Regions from separate parts of the Heyndrickxia sp. FSL W8-0423 genome, predicted to be linked through region 3. Evidence: riboswitches for the same ligand, from Rfam matches in the RefSeq annotation. Region 3 holds a riboswitch; each other region holds the start of a gene.
What was found. A riboswitch is a leader RNA that binds a small molecule or an ion and turns the genes downstream of it on or off. The one in region 3 is predicted to bind thiamine pyrophosphate.

Region 1 (5,121 bases), 1.7 Mb from region 3:
CGTAAATCAGGATGAAATTGAAGTTTTAAAATTTATTGCACGTTGCATGGTTCAAGTGTTTGGATATGGACCAATTGAGTATTTAAATCGCATCCGTATTGAACAATCAAAAGCCTTTTTAATCTATACTGATTGGTCAATAGAACGAATTGCGGAACAATGTGGAATTTCGCAACTTTCCTATTATTGTAGACTTTTTAAAAAACAAGTGGGGATAACACCGAATCAATATAGAAAAAGTAAAAAATGATACGAAAATATTTAGTCGGAAAATGAAGTTCATAATTTAACAACATAATTCTTGAAGATATAGTATTATGGACAAAATTTATTGAAAATGGATAGAAAAGGAGATAGCCTATATGAAGCAAATCCAGCTTATTATATTTGATATGGATGGTTTATTATTCGATACCGAAATCCTATCATATCGATTGTTAAGATAACAGAGCCGAACAACTAATAAAAGAATTATCATATAGTCGATGCAATGCATAACAACAATAAACTTTATTCAAAACGCCCTAGACCTTGATCGGCTTCTTGCCTCTCAAAGTCTAGGGCGTTAGGACAGGCTAATTACCAACATTGAATAACCTGTTTTTTACAAAGGTTATGTTTACCACGGCATTTTTATACAAAAATGCCTATACAGTAGTTCACTTAAACTCATCCATATCAATCTTACATTCCTTCAAAGGAACCACTTTTGTTTTCTTAATAAATTTAAATCCTAACCACATAACGATAAATAATGGGATACCGAGATAAGCGGCGATCAGATCCATCCAATTTATTTTATCACCAAGAAATGCTTGATAGTCTTGGGCTAGTATGACAACTAATCCAACGACAAAAGCGAGAATTGGACCGAACGGATATAGTTTTGCACGGTATGGAAGCTTTTCAAGTGCATGTCCTTGAGCGATATAAGCCTTCCTAAACCGATAATGACTGGCAGCAATACCGAGCCAAAAAATGAAACCAGTAATCCCTGCAGCGTTTAACAGCCACATGTAAATCGCTCCATCACCAAAAGCTGATGCTAGAAATGCGAGCATTCCCACTAAAGTTGTCGCAATAAGAGCGGCGACTGGAACTCCACGCTTATTTAATTTACCAAAAAACCTAGGAGCTTGTCCTTCTTTTGCCAAAGCATATAAAATTCTTGTAGATGCATAAAGACTTGAGTTTCCAGCTGATAGAACGGCTGTTAAGATGACTGCATTCATTAATGATGCGGCAAATGCGAGTCCGGCCTTTTTGAACACTAACGTAAACGGACTGACCATGATGTCTTCGCTTTGCAGGGTTTTTGTTGTATAAGGAATAATTAAACCTATAACGAGAATTGCAAGTACATAAAATAAAAGAATTCTCCAAAATACACTTTTGATTGCTTTAGGCACATTTTCTCTCGGATTTTCACTTTCACCTGCAGCTACACCGACAATTTCTGTTCCTTGAAAAGAAAATCCTGCGGTAAGAAACACACCAATAACTGCTAGTAGGCCACCGTGAAAGGGAGCGTCCCCAATTGAGAAGTTTTTAAAGCCAATGGCATCGCCTTTCATAATACCTAAAATCATTAAAATACCTACGATAATGAAAATAATGATGGTAGCAACTTTAATGAAAGAGAACCAATACTCACCCTCGCCATAGCCTTTAACAGAGAGAATATTCAGTCCAAAAATAATCAAGATAAAAAGTCCGCTCCATAACCATGATGGACTATCTGGGAACCAAAATTTCATGACTAATGTTGATGCGGAAAGTTCTGCCGCAAGTGTGATCGCCCAGCTGTACCAATAGTTCCACCCTAATGCAAATCCAAGTGCTGGATCAATAAAGCGGGTAGCATAGGTGCTAAATGCCCCACTTGTTGGCATGAAAGAAGCTAGTTCACCAAGGCTCGTCATAATAAAATACACCATGACACCAATTATCATATAGGCAAGCAGTGCGCCGCCTGGTCCTGCTTGGTAAATAGCAGATCCGCTTCCTAGAAACAGCCCGGTACCAATGGATCCACCTAATGAAATCATCGTCAAATGTCGTGCTTTTAAACTACGTTGTAATCCTCCATTTTGATTCTCCATCTATATAAACCCTCCGTAATCCATTCATACCCTTAAAATAACCATGTTTAAACTAATGGCTTTGTTTAAAGTTCAATCTTGATTTTGACGTCTTGTTGATTGGAGCGGAAGGTGCGAGACTCCTGCGGGAAAAACGGTATACTGGAGACCCCGCAGGCGCGATAAGCGCCGAGGAGTTCGAAAAGCATAGGCGGCTTGCTTATCGACGTACGAACTGGAGGGCAGCGACTGAGATAAAGGAATCACGATGAGTCCTAAAGGACGAATCGATGATGACTTATCGTAGGGAGGTGACCGGAAGTTCGCTAGTCGATAGCCGCCGGAGCTAAACAGGCTCCCGAACCGCCCGCGGAAAGCGAGCACCTTCCGCTCCAATCAACTTCGAATAAAATTAATGGATATTTATAAATAAAAAATTATATTAATAACTATATAAAGATATCATAAACCGGAAAGAATGGAAATAGAAAGTTGTATATTTTATCACTTTGTTGAATGAAATTGCATTATGGATATTTTCCTAGAATAGTTTGGTATGCTGAGAATAAACAAATAATGCTAAAGTAACTTTACACATGATTTTTTGTCATGTATGATAAGGGCGAATAATAAAACTGCATATGACCTATCTACACTAGGGGTGCTGAAAAAGCTGAGATGTGAACGTGGAAGTGCGTTCCGATCCCTTATTACCCGATCTAGATAATACTAGCGTGGGGAAGTGTAGTAGTATTGGTGTAAAATCATTCATTGATTTGCATCTATTCGTATACTACTGCATCTTCCAAGAGATGCAGTTTTTTTATTCTCCAAAAAAAGAGAGGAGAATGGTTATGACAGAAGTATGTGGAACAAGTAGAATTGTAGGTTTTCGTTTTTCCCTTTATCCGATGGCGGATGAATTTGTAGATATTATTTTATCTACGCTTCAACGGGTCGACACCACTAAAGTATGGGTGAAAACGGATGATATTAGTACAGTAATCCGTGGGAAAATGGAGCATGTGTTTGACGTTGCAAAAGCTATCTATTTAATTGCGGCTAATACTGAAAAACATGTAGTACTAAATGGAACATTTTCAATAGGATGTCCAGGGGATTCAGATGGAGACGTGTATATGTCCGAGGACGATATTCGGATGAATAAGGAAAAAGTTGAAAATATTCATCTTGAAGCACCTACCCAATTTGCATTATATCCGATGAATAATGAAAACTATATGCAAATCATTGCAGATGTTGTGGATATCGCCAAACAACAAAACACATTTACTGGAGGAATTCACTATGCCAGCAGATTGGACGGCGATGCGCATGATGTGTTTACAACACTCGAGCATGCATTTAATTATACTCAGGAAAAAGTTAAGCACGTAACAATGACAGTCAATATTTCGGCGAATAGTCCTTCGAGGAAAAAGAAATAAGGAGGGAAAAAGTGATGTCTAAATGGAGTCTGCGGGAAATTGTTGTGATGTCAGTGTTAGGAATTGTCTTTGCCATCGTATATTTATTATTTACCCAAGTAGGGAATATTTTCTTTGGGTTAGTCGGACCGATCGGTTATGAACCGATATTTGGGATATGGTTTATCGTTTCTATCATTGTTGCAAATATTATTCGCAAGCCAGGTGCAGCAGTTTTGGCGGAAACGATCGCCGCATTTGTGGAAATTTTAATAGGGAATGCAGTTGGTCCAAGACTATTAATCTCTGGAATGATCCAAGGTTTAGGGGCTGAGGTTGTGTTTGCCGCAACTGGCTGGAAGCGTTATTCAACATGGGTGTTAATGCTTGCCGGAGTTGGTTCAGCGATATTTAGTTTTGCTTGGGGGTATTTTATCTCTGGATTTGCAACACTATCACCATCGTATGTTTTATCCATGCTAGCGATACGAATGGTTTCTGGTGCGCTCCTTGCGGGATTATTAGGTAAGTATATAAGTGAAGGATTGGCAAAAACAGGAGTGCTTAATGGAATGCCATTAGGCAAAGAGATGAAAAAGAGAAAAGTAGCGTGATTGAAATGGAGATACGGGAACCTTTATTAGAAGTTAGGAATCTTTCATTATCTTATGAGGAGCAATCGATTATAAACAATATCTCCTTTTCCATAAATAAAGGTGAAAAACTTCTATTATTAGGACCAAGTGGCTCCGGCAAAAGTTCGTTAGCACTTTGTTTAAACGGGCTGATTCCAAATTCAATTGAAGGGGACAGGACTGGGAGTATTAAATATGCTGGGAAAGAGATTCAGTCTTATAAACCAGGACAATTAAGCAGCCGAATTGGCGTCGTATTTCAAGATCCTGATTCCCAATTTTGTATGCTCACTGTAGAGGATGAAATCGCATTCGGCTTAGAAAATATAAAATTACCTAAAGAAGAAATGATACGAAAAATAGAATGGTCTCTTTCATTAGTTGGTTTAGAGAAGTATAGACAAGCTCATATTTCTACCCTATCAGGTGGAATGAAGCAAAAGCTGGCACTTGCATGTGTGATGGCAATGGAACCCGAATTGATGATTTTAGATGAACCTACTGCTTTGCTCGATCCGGTGGCAACAAAAGATTTTGCTGAAACGATTGATAGATTGCAAAGAGAAATGAATTTTTCTCTCATCGTCATAGAGCATAAACTTGATTATTGGGTTCCTTTTATTGATCGCACCCTTGTTTTTACACAATCCGGACAACTAATGTACGATGGTTCATTGAAAAAAGGATTGGTTCATCATTTTGATGATATGAAAGATCTTGGAATATGCCTCCCAAAGGTGACACTATTCGGTCAACAGGTGCGAGAAAACTTTTATCCATTAACAGTGGATGAATTAATGGAAGAGTTAGATGAGGTAGACACTTCTTTTCCATTACAGGCAGTAAATGATTTCCCAACACCGCCGTTAATCCAAATGAAACACGTTTCCTTTTCCCGGGGGGAGAAACAAATTTTAAAAAATATCCATTTATCAATAAATAAGGGTGAATGGACAGCGATTGTAGGTCCGAATGGTG
Region 2 (5,121 bases), 790 kb from region 3:
TCCAGCAACATTTACAAGATAAATTGGACAATTGGTGTACTAGTGACAATTTATATCCAAACCATTTAGGACATATTGAAATTGCAAATCGGCTACATGAAATTGGCTATGACTCTATTAGAGGAGAACAAGATGGATAAATTCACTTGAAAAGGAGGTGAGAAGCTTATGTGGTATGGCGGTTGTGGTTATCCAGTAGGTGGATATGGCTACGGTGTCGGCTGGGGTGCAGGCCGAGGATTTGCATTAATCGTAGTATTGTTCATCTTACTTATCATTGTAGGAGCAGCATATGTTTATTAGGTTAAAATAAAGAAGTCCGGTCTTTTTTAAGACTGGACTTTTCCTATTTTAAGAAAAGAAAAACATTTGCTTGTCGGGGCTGACCAAGGCGCTTTCGCTTTTCTATATATAATCAAACGTTTAACCTACTCCATTGTCCCACTCCAATTAAGTGACTTGACCATAAAATGGTGTGGAAGGATATTTGGAGGTGAATAGTACATGTCTGCTTCACATTACCATATTTGTTCAAGAAATATTGGAAAGCCCGTTGAAATAAGAACGCGTGATGGAAGAGTGCACAGAGGAATCATTCATCGAGTTGATAATCGAATGGTTTATTTACGCCCACTCCCACAAAGGAATTATGGAGGATACGGTTATGGTTGGGGTTGGGGCTGGGGCGGCTTTGGCTGGGGTGTCGCACTTGGTGCCATAGTTGGCTTAGCGCTTCTTCCTTGGTTTTTCTGGTAGGCCGTTGTCTTTTGAAAAAGACTCCTATTTTAAAGGGAGTCTTTTTCAACGAATACATCCTTTTATAATATTGGAAAGATTATTGTAAAAGTTGTCCAATCGTCATTAGATTGACAAGTTAAAGTTCCACCGTGTTTTTCAAGTATATTTTTGGAAACATACAAACCAAGCCCTGTTCCGCTCTTCTTCGTTGTAACGAAAGGCTCGAAAATAGTGTCAACCATTTCTTCCGGTATTTTTGGTCCGTTATTACTTATGTCTATAATAACGGAGTTTTCAGTAATATCCAATTCAATTTGGATAATCGGATTCTTCACGCTTTTCAGTACATCAACCGCATTAAAAATAATATTAATAAGTACCTGTCTTATTTCATCTTTAAAGCCATGAATGCTAATTTCATGCAAATAATGTTTTTGGATATCAACATTTACTTCTAAAATACGAGGATACAAAAAGGATAAGACTTCTTCAATTAAATCATTTAATGAAAAAGAGGTCATTTCAATTGACACAATTTCTTTTTTTGATAGCATAAGAAATTGAGAGATATTAAATTTTAATTGCTCAATTTCGTTAGAGATAATATCCAAATAAGGCAATTGTGGATTTTCAGAACGCAATAATTGCACAAATCCATGAATAGAAGTTAATGGATTACGAAATTCATGAACGAAGCTAGATGTCATTTGTCCTAAAAGTGTTAAACGTTCATGATGTGTTGTATTTATGTATTCATTTTTTTTATCAATGATTTGATCTTTAACATTTGAATAATATGTAACAACATAAAACAATAATTTGTCAAAAGCATAATTAATTTTGTCAATATAGGCATTGACATCGTTTACATTTAAATAATTATTGTATAAAAACTTAGTAGTTATTGATTTACCAATACTTAAATTATATGTAACTTCACCTAAATCAATATTTTGATCAAGTTTTTCTTTAGCAAAGTTAGATGCAAGGGATTTTAAAAAGTGCTCCAATTTTTCCTTCGATATTGACAATGATTGAATAAGAAAATCATGACAAGTATCTTTATTGAAAAATTTGGATTTTAAAGGATTTGACTTGGAGTTTATCAATTGTTCATTCCAAATCGCAACAATTTTATCAATATTTTTATCAAAAAATGCAACGATATCTTGTCTAAGCGGTATCATTTTTTTCACCTCCCTTTTCTTCAAAATAACAATTAGCAAAAATTTCTTCATCTAAAATATATCAAAATATTTAAATAATACCAAGTTAAAGTTATATAAATGTACTTATAGTTTCATAAAATAGCATATAAATATCTTTAAGAATATGGATAAATCAGTTGTAAACGGTATTAAAAAATAGTATAGTTAATTAGTATTATTAAATAAATATAATCCCACAAGGGGAGCCTAAATCGGCTGAGAGTGAACGTATGAGTTCTGACCCTATGAACCTGTTAGATAATGCTAGCGCAGGGACTGTGGTTTGATGGAATAGAAAGCAATGCAGCGATTTCCTTAAACCGTCCTGTATTGCTTTTTTTGTGTAAAAAACGCAATACAGTTGTTTTTACATTCCCTCCGAGCCTTCATAGTCACTCTTCAGACGAAAAGAAAGGAAGGGAATATAAGATGAATAAAAAAACATTGTTTTTAGTAGAAGTTGCTGTTCTCGGAGCACTTGCTTACTTGCTTGACCTTGTTTCAGCATTTATTTGTAAGGCTATTTGGCCAGAAGGCGGATCCGTTTCATTAGCTATGATACCGATATTTTTAATGGCTTATCGTTGGGGCTTAAAAGGCGGGTTGTTAACTGGATTTATATTAGGTACGCTACAAGTTGTAACAGGATTTTCAGTATTTTATCATCCGGTACAAGGGATTGTCGACTATTTTGTCGCCTTTACAGTGATTGGTTTAGCAGGTATTTTTGCAAAGCAAATCAAAACATCTATAGAAAATGGAAATATCGGAAAATGGACTACATACACTGTCTTAGGTGTTTTTCTTGGTAGTTTATTACGTTTCCTTGCCCATTTCTACACAGGTATTGTCTTTTTCGGTTCGTATGCACCGAAAGGACAACCGGTTGCATTATATTCATTGATTTATAATGGAACATATATGTCGATCAATTTTGTCTTAAGCTCAGTACTTGTTGTCATGATCTTATTTATTGCTCCAAGACTTGTCCAAATCAAAAAATAAAGTTAAAGAGGCTGGGACATAACTAGCTTCAATTAGTGAAAAAGGTGAATTTGAGTGTACTCAAATTCACCTTTTTCTTTTTTTGCGTGTAATTCTTCTATTATCTTAGTTGTTGGGCAGTGTATTTTCTTAAATTCACTGCCATTAATGCAAAGCCCATTTCATTTTCTACCTTTGATTTTCCTCGTACGGAAAATCGTGTGAAACGCAAATTAGCCTTCAAGAATCCAAAAACTGGTTCCACATCGATTTTGCGTTTTCGATAGATGGCACTCGTTTTCTCTTCTGAAAGCTTCGCTCTTACATATTCTTTTTGTTGTTCCCATTTTTCATTCACCATTCGTTTTCGATTGTTGCCTTCTTTTGCTTTGGTACAGGAGGGGCGGAACGGGCAGCCCAAACAGTCTTCGCACTCATAGATTTTAAACTTCCGTTGGAATCCTGTACGATCAGTACGGACAGAATAATCGTGAAATGTAAGATGTTTCTGGTTTGGACATGTATAGGTATCTGTTTCTTCATCGTACGGCCAGTTGTCTGGATTGAATAGGTTTTGTTTGTAGGTTTTCTTTTTTTCCTTCATATACAGCGTATAAGGAATAAGTGCTTCACGTTTTCTGTTCAAAAGGATATCATTATAATTTTCTTCACTACCATAACTTGCATCTGTGACGATGTGTTCCGGTAACTCGAAATAATCCTGCTCAATCTCATCTAGAAAGGGAATTAACGTACGTGTGTCTGTTGGGTTTGAGAATAATCCATAGGCAAGCGCATATTGACCTTCCGTTGCGATTTGTGTATTATAACCAGCCTTCAATTGTCCATTTTTCATATAATCATCTTTCATTCGCATAAATGTCGCATCTGGATCTGTTTTAGAATAGCTATTACGTGTACCAAAGATTTCAAGGTCTCGTTGGTATTTCTGTTTTCGTACGATAAAATCAATCAACTGTTTACGCACTTTTTTCGGATATTTGCGTTCATTTCTTAAAGCTTTTCGTTCTGGAACATCCGATGATGCTTCAATTTGTTTATCATACTCGTTTACGACATCATCCACTTTTTGAACCAATTGAGCGAGCTCTTCCAATGATAACTGTTCATCGCTTTCACGTTCGATTTCAGGTATGATTTCATTCTCAAGAAGCTCATCATATAGCTGGTTTGACTTTTCAATTAAACTTTGATGATACTTCTCAATCGACTTCTTCCAGACAAACGTAAATTTATTTGCATTCGCTTCAATCTTTGTACCATCGATAAAAATTGCTTCTTGATCGATCAGTTTTTCTTCAATTAATTGGCAACGGAATTGGACGAAACATTGGCGAATTAAATTTTTCACTTCTGGTTGAACACGGAATCGGTTGATTGTTCGGTAGCTTGGTTCATGCCCTTGAGCTAGCCACATCATACGGATACTGTCTTTTAATAGGGCTTCAATTTTTCGCCCTGAAAAAACAGATTGCGTGTAGGCACATAAGATAATTTTAAGCATCATGCGTGGATGGTAGGCAGGACAGCCATCATTTCTCTGAAATGGTTCGAACGCTTCATGAGGGATACTTTCAACTAAATGATGAACATGGAAGGCAATATCATTTTTTTGTAACTTTACTTCTAAATCTAAAGGCAAAACTAATTGATTCATGGTATAATTTTTAAACATAAGGATCCTTCTTTCTGATTTTATTTGGTGTGGTAACTTAATTTTATCAGAAGTGGTCCTTATTTTATTGTAAAAAAACCAAAAGCCGGTGAAAATTTACTTGTCGTAAATTTCCACCGGCTTTTTCATCTCAGAGGTGGGTTATGTCCCAGCCCCTTTAATTACTTAACGACTAGCACATCTTTAGTTGTATTTTTAATAATATTTTCCTCCGTGCTGCCTAGAAAAATCCGCTTGAAAATCCCTTCTTCACTTTGACCTACGACAATTAAGTCTATTTGATTGGAATTCGCGTATTCACATATATTGTCGGATGTCTTTCCATAAAGCGTATCAAAATGAAAAGAGATTCCTCTAGATTGTAAAATCTCCGTGACTTCCGCTCGAAGATCGGGGTCATCATCCTGTATAAAATGTTTTGTATTTTCTTGAATTGAATGTTCAAGTGGAAGGTGTGTGACATATACACCACCATCTGAACGCGGGATCGCAGTA
Region 3 (5,121 bases):
ATAGCTTCCCTTGCGTCATTGTCATATTCTCCCTCTCTATTTTGCACATTGCAAATTTATTTTTTTACTGAAAAAGTTTTTTCGCTGCTTCCTTTGGGTTTTTTGCCTTCATAATTGCAGAAACTACCGCAATTCCAGAAAAATTTATTTCTTTTAATTGATGAAAATTATCTAATGTTATTCCTCCGATTGCTACAGCTGGTATATTTACAGAATCTTTAATTGCTTTTAAGGTTTCCATAGATAACACAGTTGCATCTTGTTTTGTTTTAGTTGGAAAAGCAGACCCTATTCCAATATAATCAGCTCCAATTTTTTCAGCTAATTGGGCCTGCTCGATTGTTTGCGTAGACACACCAATAATCATTGACTTGGGAACTATTCGCTTTAAGGCAGAAAGCGGTATATCGTCTTGACCAACATGTATACCATCAGCTCCTACCGCTAACGCAATATCTACACGATCATTTATAATTAGAGGCACTTGATAGCTTTTTAACAACGCTTTTAAATGTTTTGCTTTTTTATAAAATGTGAGTCCATCGCTATTCTTTTCACGAAGTTGAACGATGGTCACACCACCTTGCACAGCTTCTTCAACAATTGATAAAAGTTCGCCTATTGGGGTTCGTTCATCGGTAACTAAATAAAGATTGTAATTAACATTCATGAATTTTCACCTCTTTAGCAAAAACTTCCTCATTCATTCGATAGATTTCATCCATCAGCTTTATTTTATATGTTCCAATTCCTCCATCTGTTGCCAAGTGTTTCGTTGCACGTTCCCCTGAAAGTGACATAATTGACATTCCCGTGATGGCGGCACCTAAATAATCAGATGTTACGCCAGAAAAACTGCCTATGAGTGAAGTAGACATACATCCTGTTCCTGTTATTCTTGTTAATCTTTCATCCCCATTTGATAGATAATAGTTCTTACTTCCGTTTGATACAACGTCTACTTTGCCGCTTATGCCAATAACACATTGGAAAGCGTTGGCAGCTTGCTGAGCTATTTCAATCGATGGTACAGATCCTTCACCCGCGTCGACTCCTTTTGTTCCACCTGTACCACCAATTAATGTATGTATTTCACTGCTATTCCCACGGATGATAGCCATCTTTACTTTTTCTAATAGTTCCATAGATCGTTCTGTTCGATAACTTGTTGCGCCAACACCGACAGGATCCAATATAACTGGAATTCCTTTCTTATTAGCAGCAATCCCTGCATGTAGCATAGATTCGAAAACAACATCATGAATCGTTCCTAAATTGATAATTAGTGCATCAGCTAGTTGAATCATATCTTCCACTTCTTTAATCTCTGTAGCCATTACTGGTGAAGCTCCGATTGCAAGTGTGACATTAGCACAATCATTTATAGTTACCACATTTGTCATATGGTGAATAAGTGGTTTTTTTTCTTTTACTAATGAAATTAACCGTGTCATTTTTGAAATTTCCATTGGAATCCCTCCGCTATTTATTGTCTACTAGTCCAGCACGTTCATATAAATGGTAAAAATGATTTGTTGGACCATGTCCACTGCCAAGTTCTAAGCTATGTTGAATTGCTATTGTAATATAATCTTTTGCTTTCTTAACTGCACTCAACAGGGTTTCTTCCTGAGCAACAAAAGCGGTGATAGCTGAAGATAACGTACACCCTGTTCCATGAACATTTTTCGTATGAATTCTCTTCCCTGGCAACCATGTAAAGTGATGTCCGTCAAAAAATAAATCATTTGGATCCCCTTCTAAATGGCCACCTTTTAATAAAATTTTATTGGCACCGAGTTCCTGTAATTTGAGGCAGGCAGTATACATGTCTTCAATCGTACAAATCTTTCTGTCTGTTAAACTTTCAGCCTCAGGTATATTAGGTGTAATTAATGTCACCATTGGAAGCAATTTTTCTTTTAACGCATCTATCGCATTTTGCTGTAATAAATGGTGACCACCTTTTGATATCATGACTGGATCGAGGATGATATGCTCTGTACGGTATATATTCAATTCCTTTGCAACCACATCAATATTTTCTTTTGTTCCGAGCATTCCAATTTTAACTGCATCAACATGAATGTCGTCGAAAATAGCAGATATTTGATCACTGATTATTTGTGAATCAATCATTTGTACAGATTTTACTTCCATTGTGTTTTGGGCGGTAACTGCAGTAATAACCGACATTCCAAACACACCTAAGGAAGAAAATGTTTTAATATCTGCTTGGATCCCAGCTCCACCTCCTGAATCAGATCCTGCGATTGTAAGTGCTGTTTTCATGAATGATTCCTCCAAACGTTTGATTTCGTAATAATACTTTCATTAAAAATATGGCAATTAGTGCTCCTGCAAAGGAACTAACTATAAATGAAGGGATAAATCCAAATAAAGCTACATTCTTTCCTAATAGTAGCCTTGCTACTGGATATGCTGCGAGTGCCCCAAGAATGCCAGTTCCAATAACTTCACCCGTAAACGCCCAACTAAGCTTTCTTGTTTTCATAAACAAATAGCCTGATAGAAATGCACCAATCATACTTCCGGGAAAAGCAAATAGGGAGCCGGTTCCTGTGAAATTTCGGATGATTGACACGATAAATGCTTGTGCAATTGAATAAAACGGACCCAATAGGATAGCGGTTAATACATTAGCCATATGTTGGATAGGGAAAATTTTTGCAAATCCCACTGGGATAAAAACGATATTACTTATTAAAGTAGTTATCGCAATAATAACTGCAGTTATCGTCATTTTTTTTAACTTATTCATCTTTACACACCTCCATCATTTGATTTTTGTGAGGAAGCTTTTCTTTCTCCAACAAAAAAACCGCCTTCCTCAATAGAAAGCGGCAATAACAACTGTAACTAGAAAATACAGAATAGCTATTTAGACCGCTTCCCTACGCCGGTATAATCCGGATCAGGTACAAAGGGTTTCAATCAATGATATCTCTCAGCCTATGGCTCCCCTAGCAGAAAAAATTATGAAATTGTACACAAAAAAGCCCATCGTAAGCAGTTAGATGGGCAGAATTGATTATATCTCTTACTCCCACTTCCTTACGCCAGCATAAACTGGATCAAGTTCAAAGGGTCCAGAACATCTCTGTCTCAGTCTTATTTAGACTCCCCTAGCGATAAAATTATTCATTTATGTATATGTTAGCATAAATTAGATAAAAAGAAAGGATAATTTTCCTTTTTAAAATTTGGTTCTTATTATATAATTCCATACATTATTCTCTGTATAAAAAAACCAGTTCCCGATTGGAAACTGATTTGGAAGTTGTCATTTATAAGGCCGCCTTTGCCGTATGAGTATTAAGAAAGTTTTAAACCACCACTCCTCAAAGTGGGTGTTTGCAGAAACGTTCTTGCTTGTCTTCCATGCCATGTAGGCGAAAGCTTGTCATTCCAGTTTCAATATAAAACTCCCTGTTACAGCTTAAAGGTTAAAACTTTATTATCAATACGTACAATGCAGCTTGTATTGTTATATTACTTTATTTTTATCATTTTTTCAAGTGAAATGATTTACTGGAATAATAAACTACCTCATTTTTATGAATTCCTTTGCAATATTATTTTGCAATTATTAAGGATGGTCGTCTAAATCCACTGACTTGTTTGATATCTGCGGTTATAATGTTTTTTTAATCCAACGGCTAAAAGTTGAAATGATACAATCGCAAACAGTAAGCATACTAATGGAATGAAAAGAACGAACTGATTTCCCCACAAATGATCCCTTGCCTGTCCTACTAAACCAGCCCATTCTTTCGTAATCGAATGATATAAAGTTGGTGAGGTTTCTAGCTTCGTTCCTCCTATAAAAATATTAAATAATGCTAATTGTCCCATCACAGTGATTGCGGTAACAATTTCGAGAACAAATAATATAACAATATCTTCTATTAAATGTGGAATGATGTGGCGCTTAATTATTTTCCATTTTGAAGACCCTGTCGTAATGGCGGCTTCAATAAAAGGCAAGCGATACACTTGTATCGTTTTTTCCCGAATCGATGCGGCTACACTCGGAAATCCGATTATGGTCGATACGATGATAAATAATACGATTAATGATATAGGCTTAATAGTTGGATTAAAAGAAATCGGCCACAAAACGAAATAAATGATTAAAAACGATGGAATATACGATAAAGAATGTTCAAATGACTCCCAAATGTGGAGCCTCTTTTTCATTATCCCTGTAAATAATCCAATTCCTAAACCAAGAGCAATTTTTAATAAGGCAATCGAAATTGAAATAAAGACAGTATATTTTGCACCATAAATTAGTAATGTAAGTAAATCGTATCCCCATTTGTCTGTTCCTAACGGATATTCTTTGTATGTAAAGGGGGCTAGCGGTGGAAATGCCATATTTTTTTCCCCATATTGATAAATCGTAATACTGTCTGTTAATTTATGTGGGGCAAACAATGGACCGACTATTGATATTGCGAATAAAAAAAATACCATAATTACGCTGATGATTAAATATGGATTCCATGTTCTTTTTTCATGCATTGATAAACACCCGCTCAATAAAATAGAAAAGTAATTTGATAAACAAATAGCAAAGAGTTGCAATGGTCAATAAGATTAATAATGATAAAAAGACTTTCTGAAATTGATAATCATCAAAAATAAAAATGGTTAATCCTTTTATATTAAACAAATATTCGATAATAAATAAATTTCCTATTGTAAATGATATGGCTTTTTTTAAATCAGCAAAAATATAAGGAATTAAGTTTTTCAATATATGCCGGCTATTAATATAGTGTCTATTCAGTCCTTTGCCTACGGCTGTTCTTATGTAGTCCAATCCGGTTATTTCTATATATCTAGCAGAAATCATTTTAAATAAATAAAATGTTGGCATTAATGAAAGGATGGCAATCGGAAACCATAGATTGACTGAATCGGAAAATGGGGACAACGTAATTACACGTATATCTGTCCACTTGTAAAATTCAACAGCAAGTGCAATCGATAAAATAATAATGATAAAATCTGGAACTAGGGAAAATATATTTATAATCCAACGAAACAGTTTTGTGATTTTTAAGGAACTTAAGAATACACCAAAGCTAAGAG

Region 1: another riboswitch for thiamine pyrophosphate. It lies ahead of MKY81_RS06605 (YkoF family thiamine/hydroxymethylpyrimidine-binding protein); the one in region 3 lies ahead of thiW (energy coupling factor transporter S component ThiW).
Region 2: another riboswitch for thiamine pyrophosphate. It lies ahead of thiT (energy-coupled thiamine transporter ThiT); the one in region 3 lies ahead of thiW (energy coupling factor transporter S component ThiW).

Annotation. Positions count from the first base shown of each region.
Region 1 covers NZ_JBBPBE010000001.1:1,295,282-1,300,402, forward strand. Annotated here, with positions in the region: gene MKY81_RS06595 (helix-turn-helix domain-containing protein) at 1-250, shown strand, start outside; gene MKY81_RS06600 (amino acid permease) at 660-2,102, opposite strand; TPP riboswitch at 2,729-2,839, shown strand; gene MKY81_RS06605 (YkoF family thiamine/hydroxymethylpyrimidine-binding protein) at 2,936-3,529, shown strand; gene MKY81_RS06610 (ECF transporter S component) at 3,544-4,122, shown strand; gene MKY81_RS06615 (ABC transporter ATP-binding protein) at 4,128-5,121, shown strand, end outside.
Region 2 covers NZ_JBBPBE010000001.1:2,182,222-2,187,342, forward strand. Annotated here, with positions in the region: gene MKY81_RS11045 (GDSL-type esterase/lipase family protein) at 1-140, shown strand, start outside; partial or broken gene MKY81_RS21125 (YjcZ family sporulation protein) at 226-303, shown strand; gene MKY81_RS11055 (hypothetical protein) at 505-756, shown strand; gene MKY81_RS11060 (ATP-binding protein) at 819-1,925, opposite strand; TPP riboswitch at 2,136-2,240, shown strand; gene thiT (energy-coupled thiamine transporter ThiT) at 2,376-2,951, shown strand; gene MKY81_RS11070 (IS1182 family transposase) at 3,052-4,626, opposite strand; gene MKY81_RS11075 (universal stress protein) at 4,788-5,121, opposite strand, start outside.
Region 3 covers NZ_JBBPBE010000001.1:2,976,519-2,981,639, reverse strand. Annotated here, with positions in the region: gene tenA (thiaminase II) at 1-25, opposite strand, end outside; gene thiE (thiamine phosphate synthase) at 65-670, opposite strand; gene thiM (hydroxyethylthiazole kinase) at 660-1,469, opposite strand; gene thiD (bifunctional hydroxymethylpyrimidine kinase/phosphomethylpyrimidine kinase) at 1,483-2,292, opposite strand; gene thiW (energy coupling factor transporter S component ThiW) at 2,261-2,782, opposite strand; TPP riboswitch at 2,896-2,996, opposite strand; TPP riboswitch at 3,056-3,158, opposite strand; RNA gene ssrS (6S RNA) at 3,310-3,505, opposite strand; gene MKY81_RS15135 (ABC transporter permease) at 3,625-4,548, opposite strand; gene MKY81_RS15130 (ABC transporter permease subunit) at 4,541-5,121, opposite strand, start outside.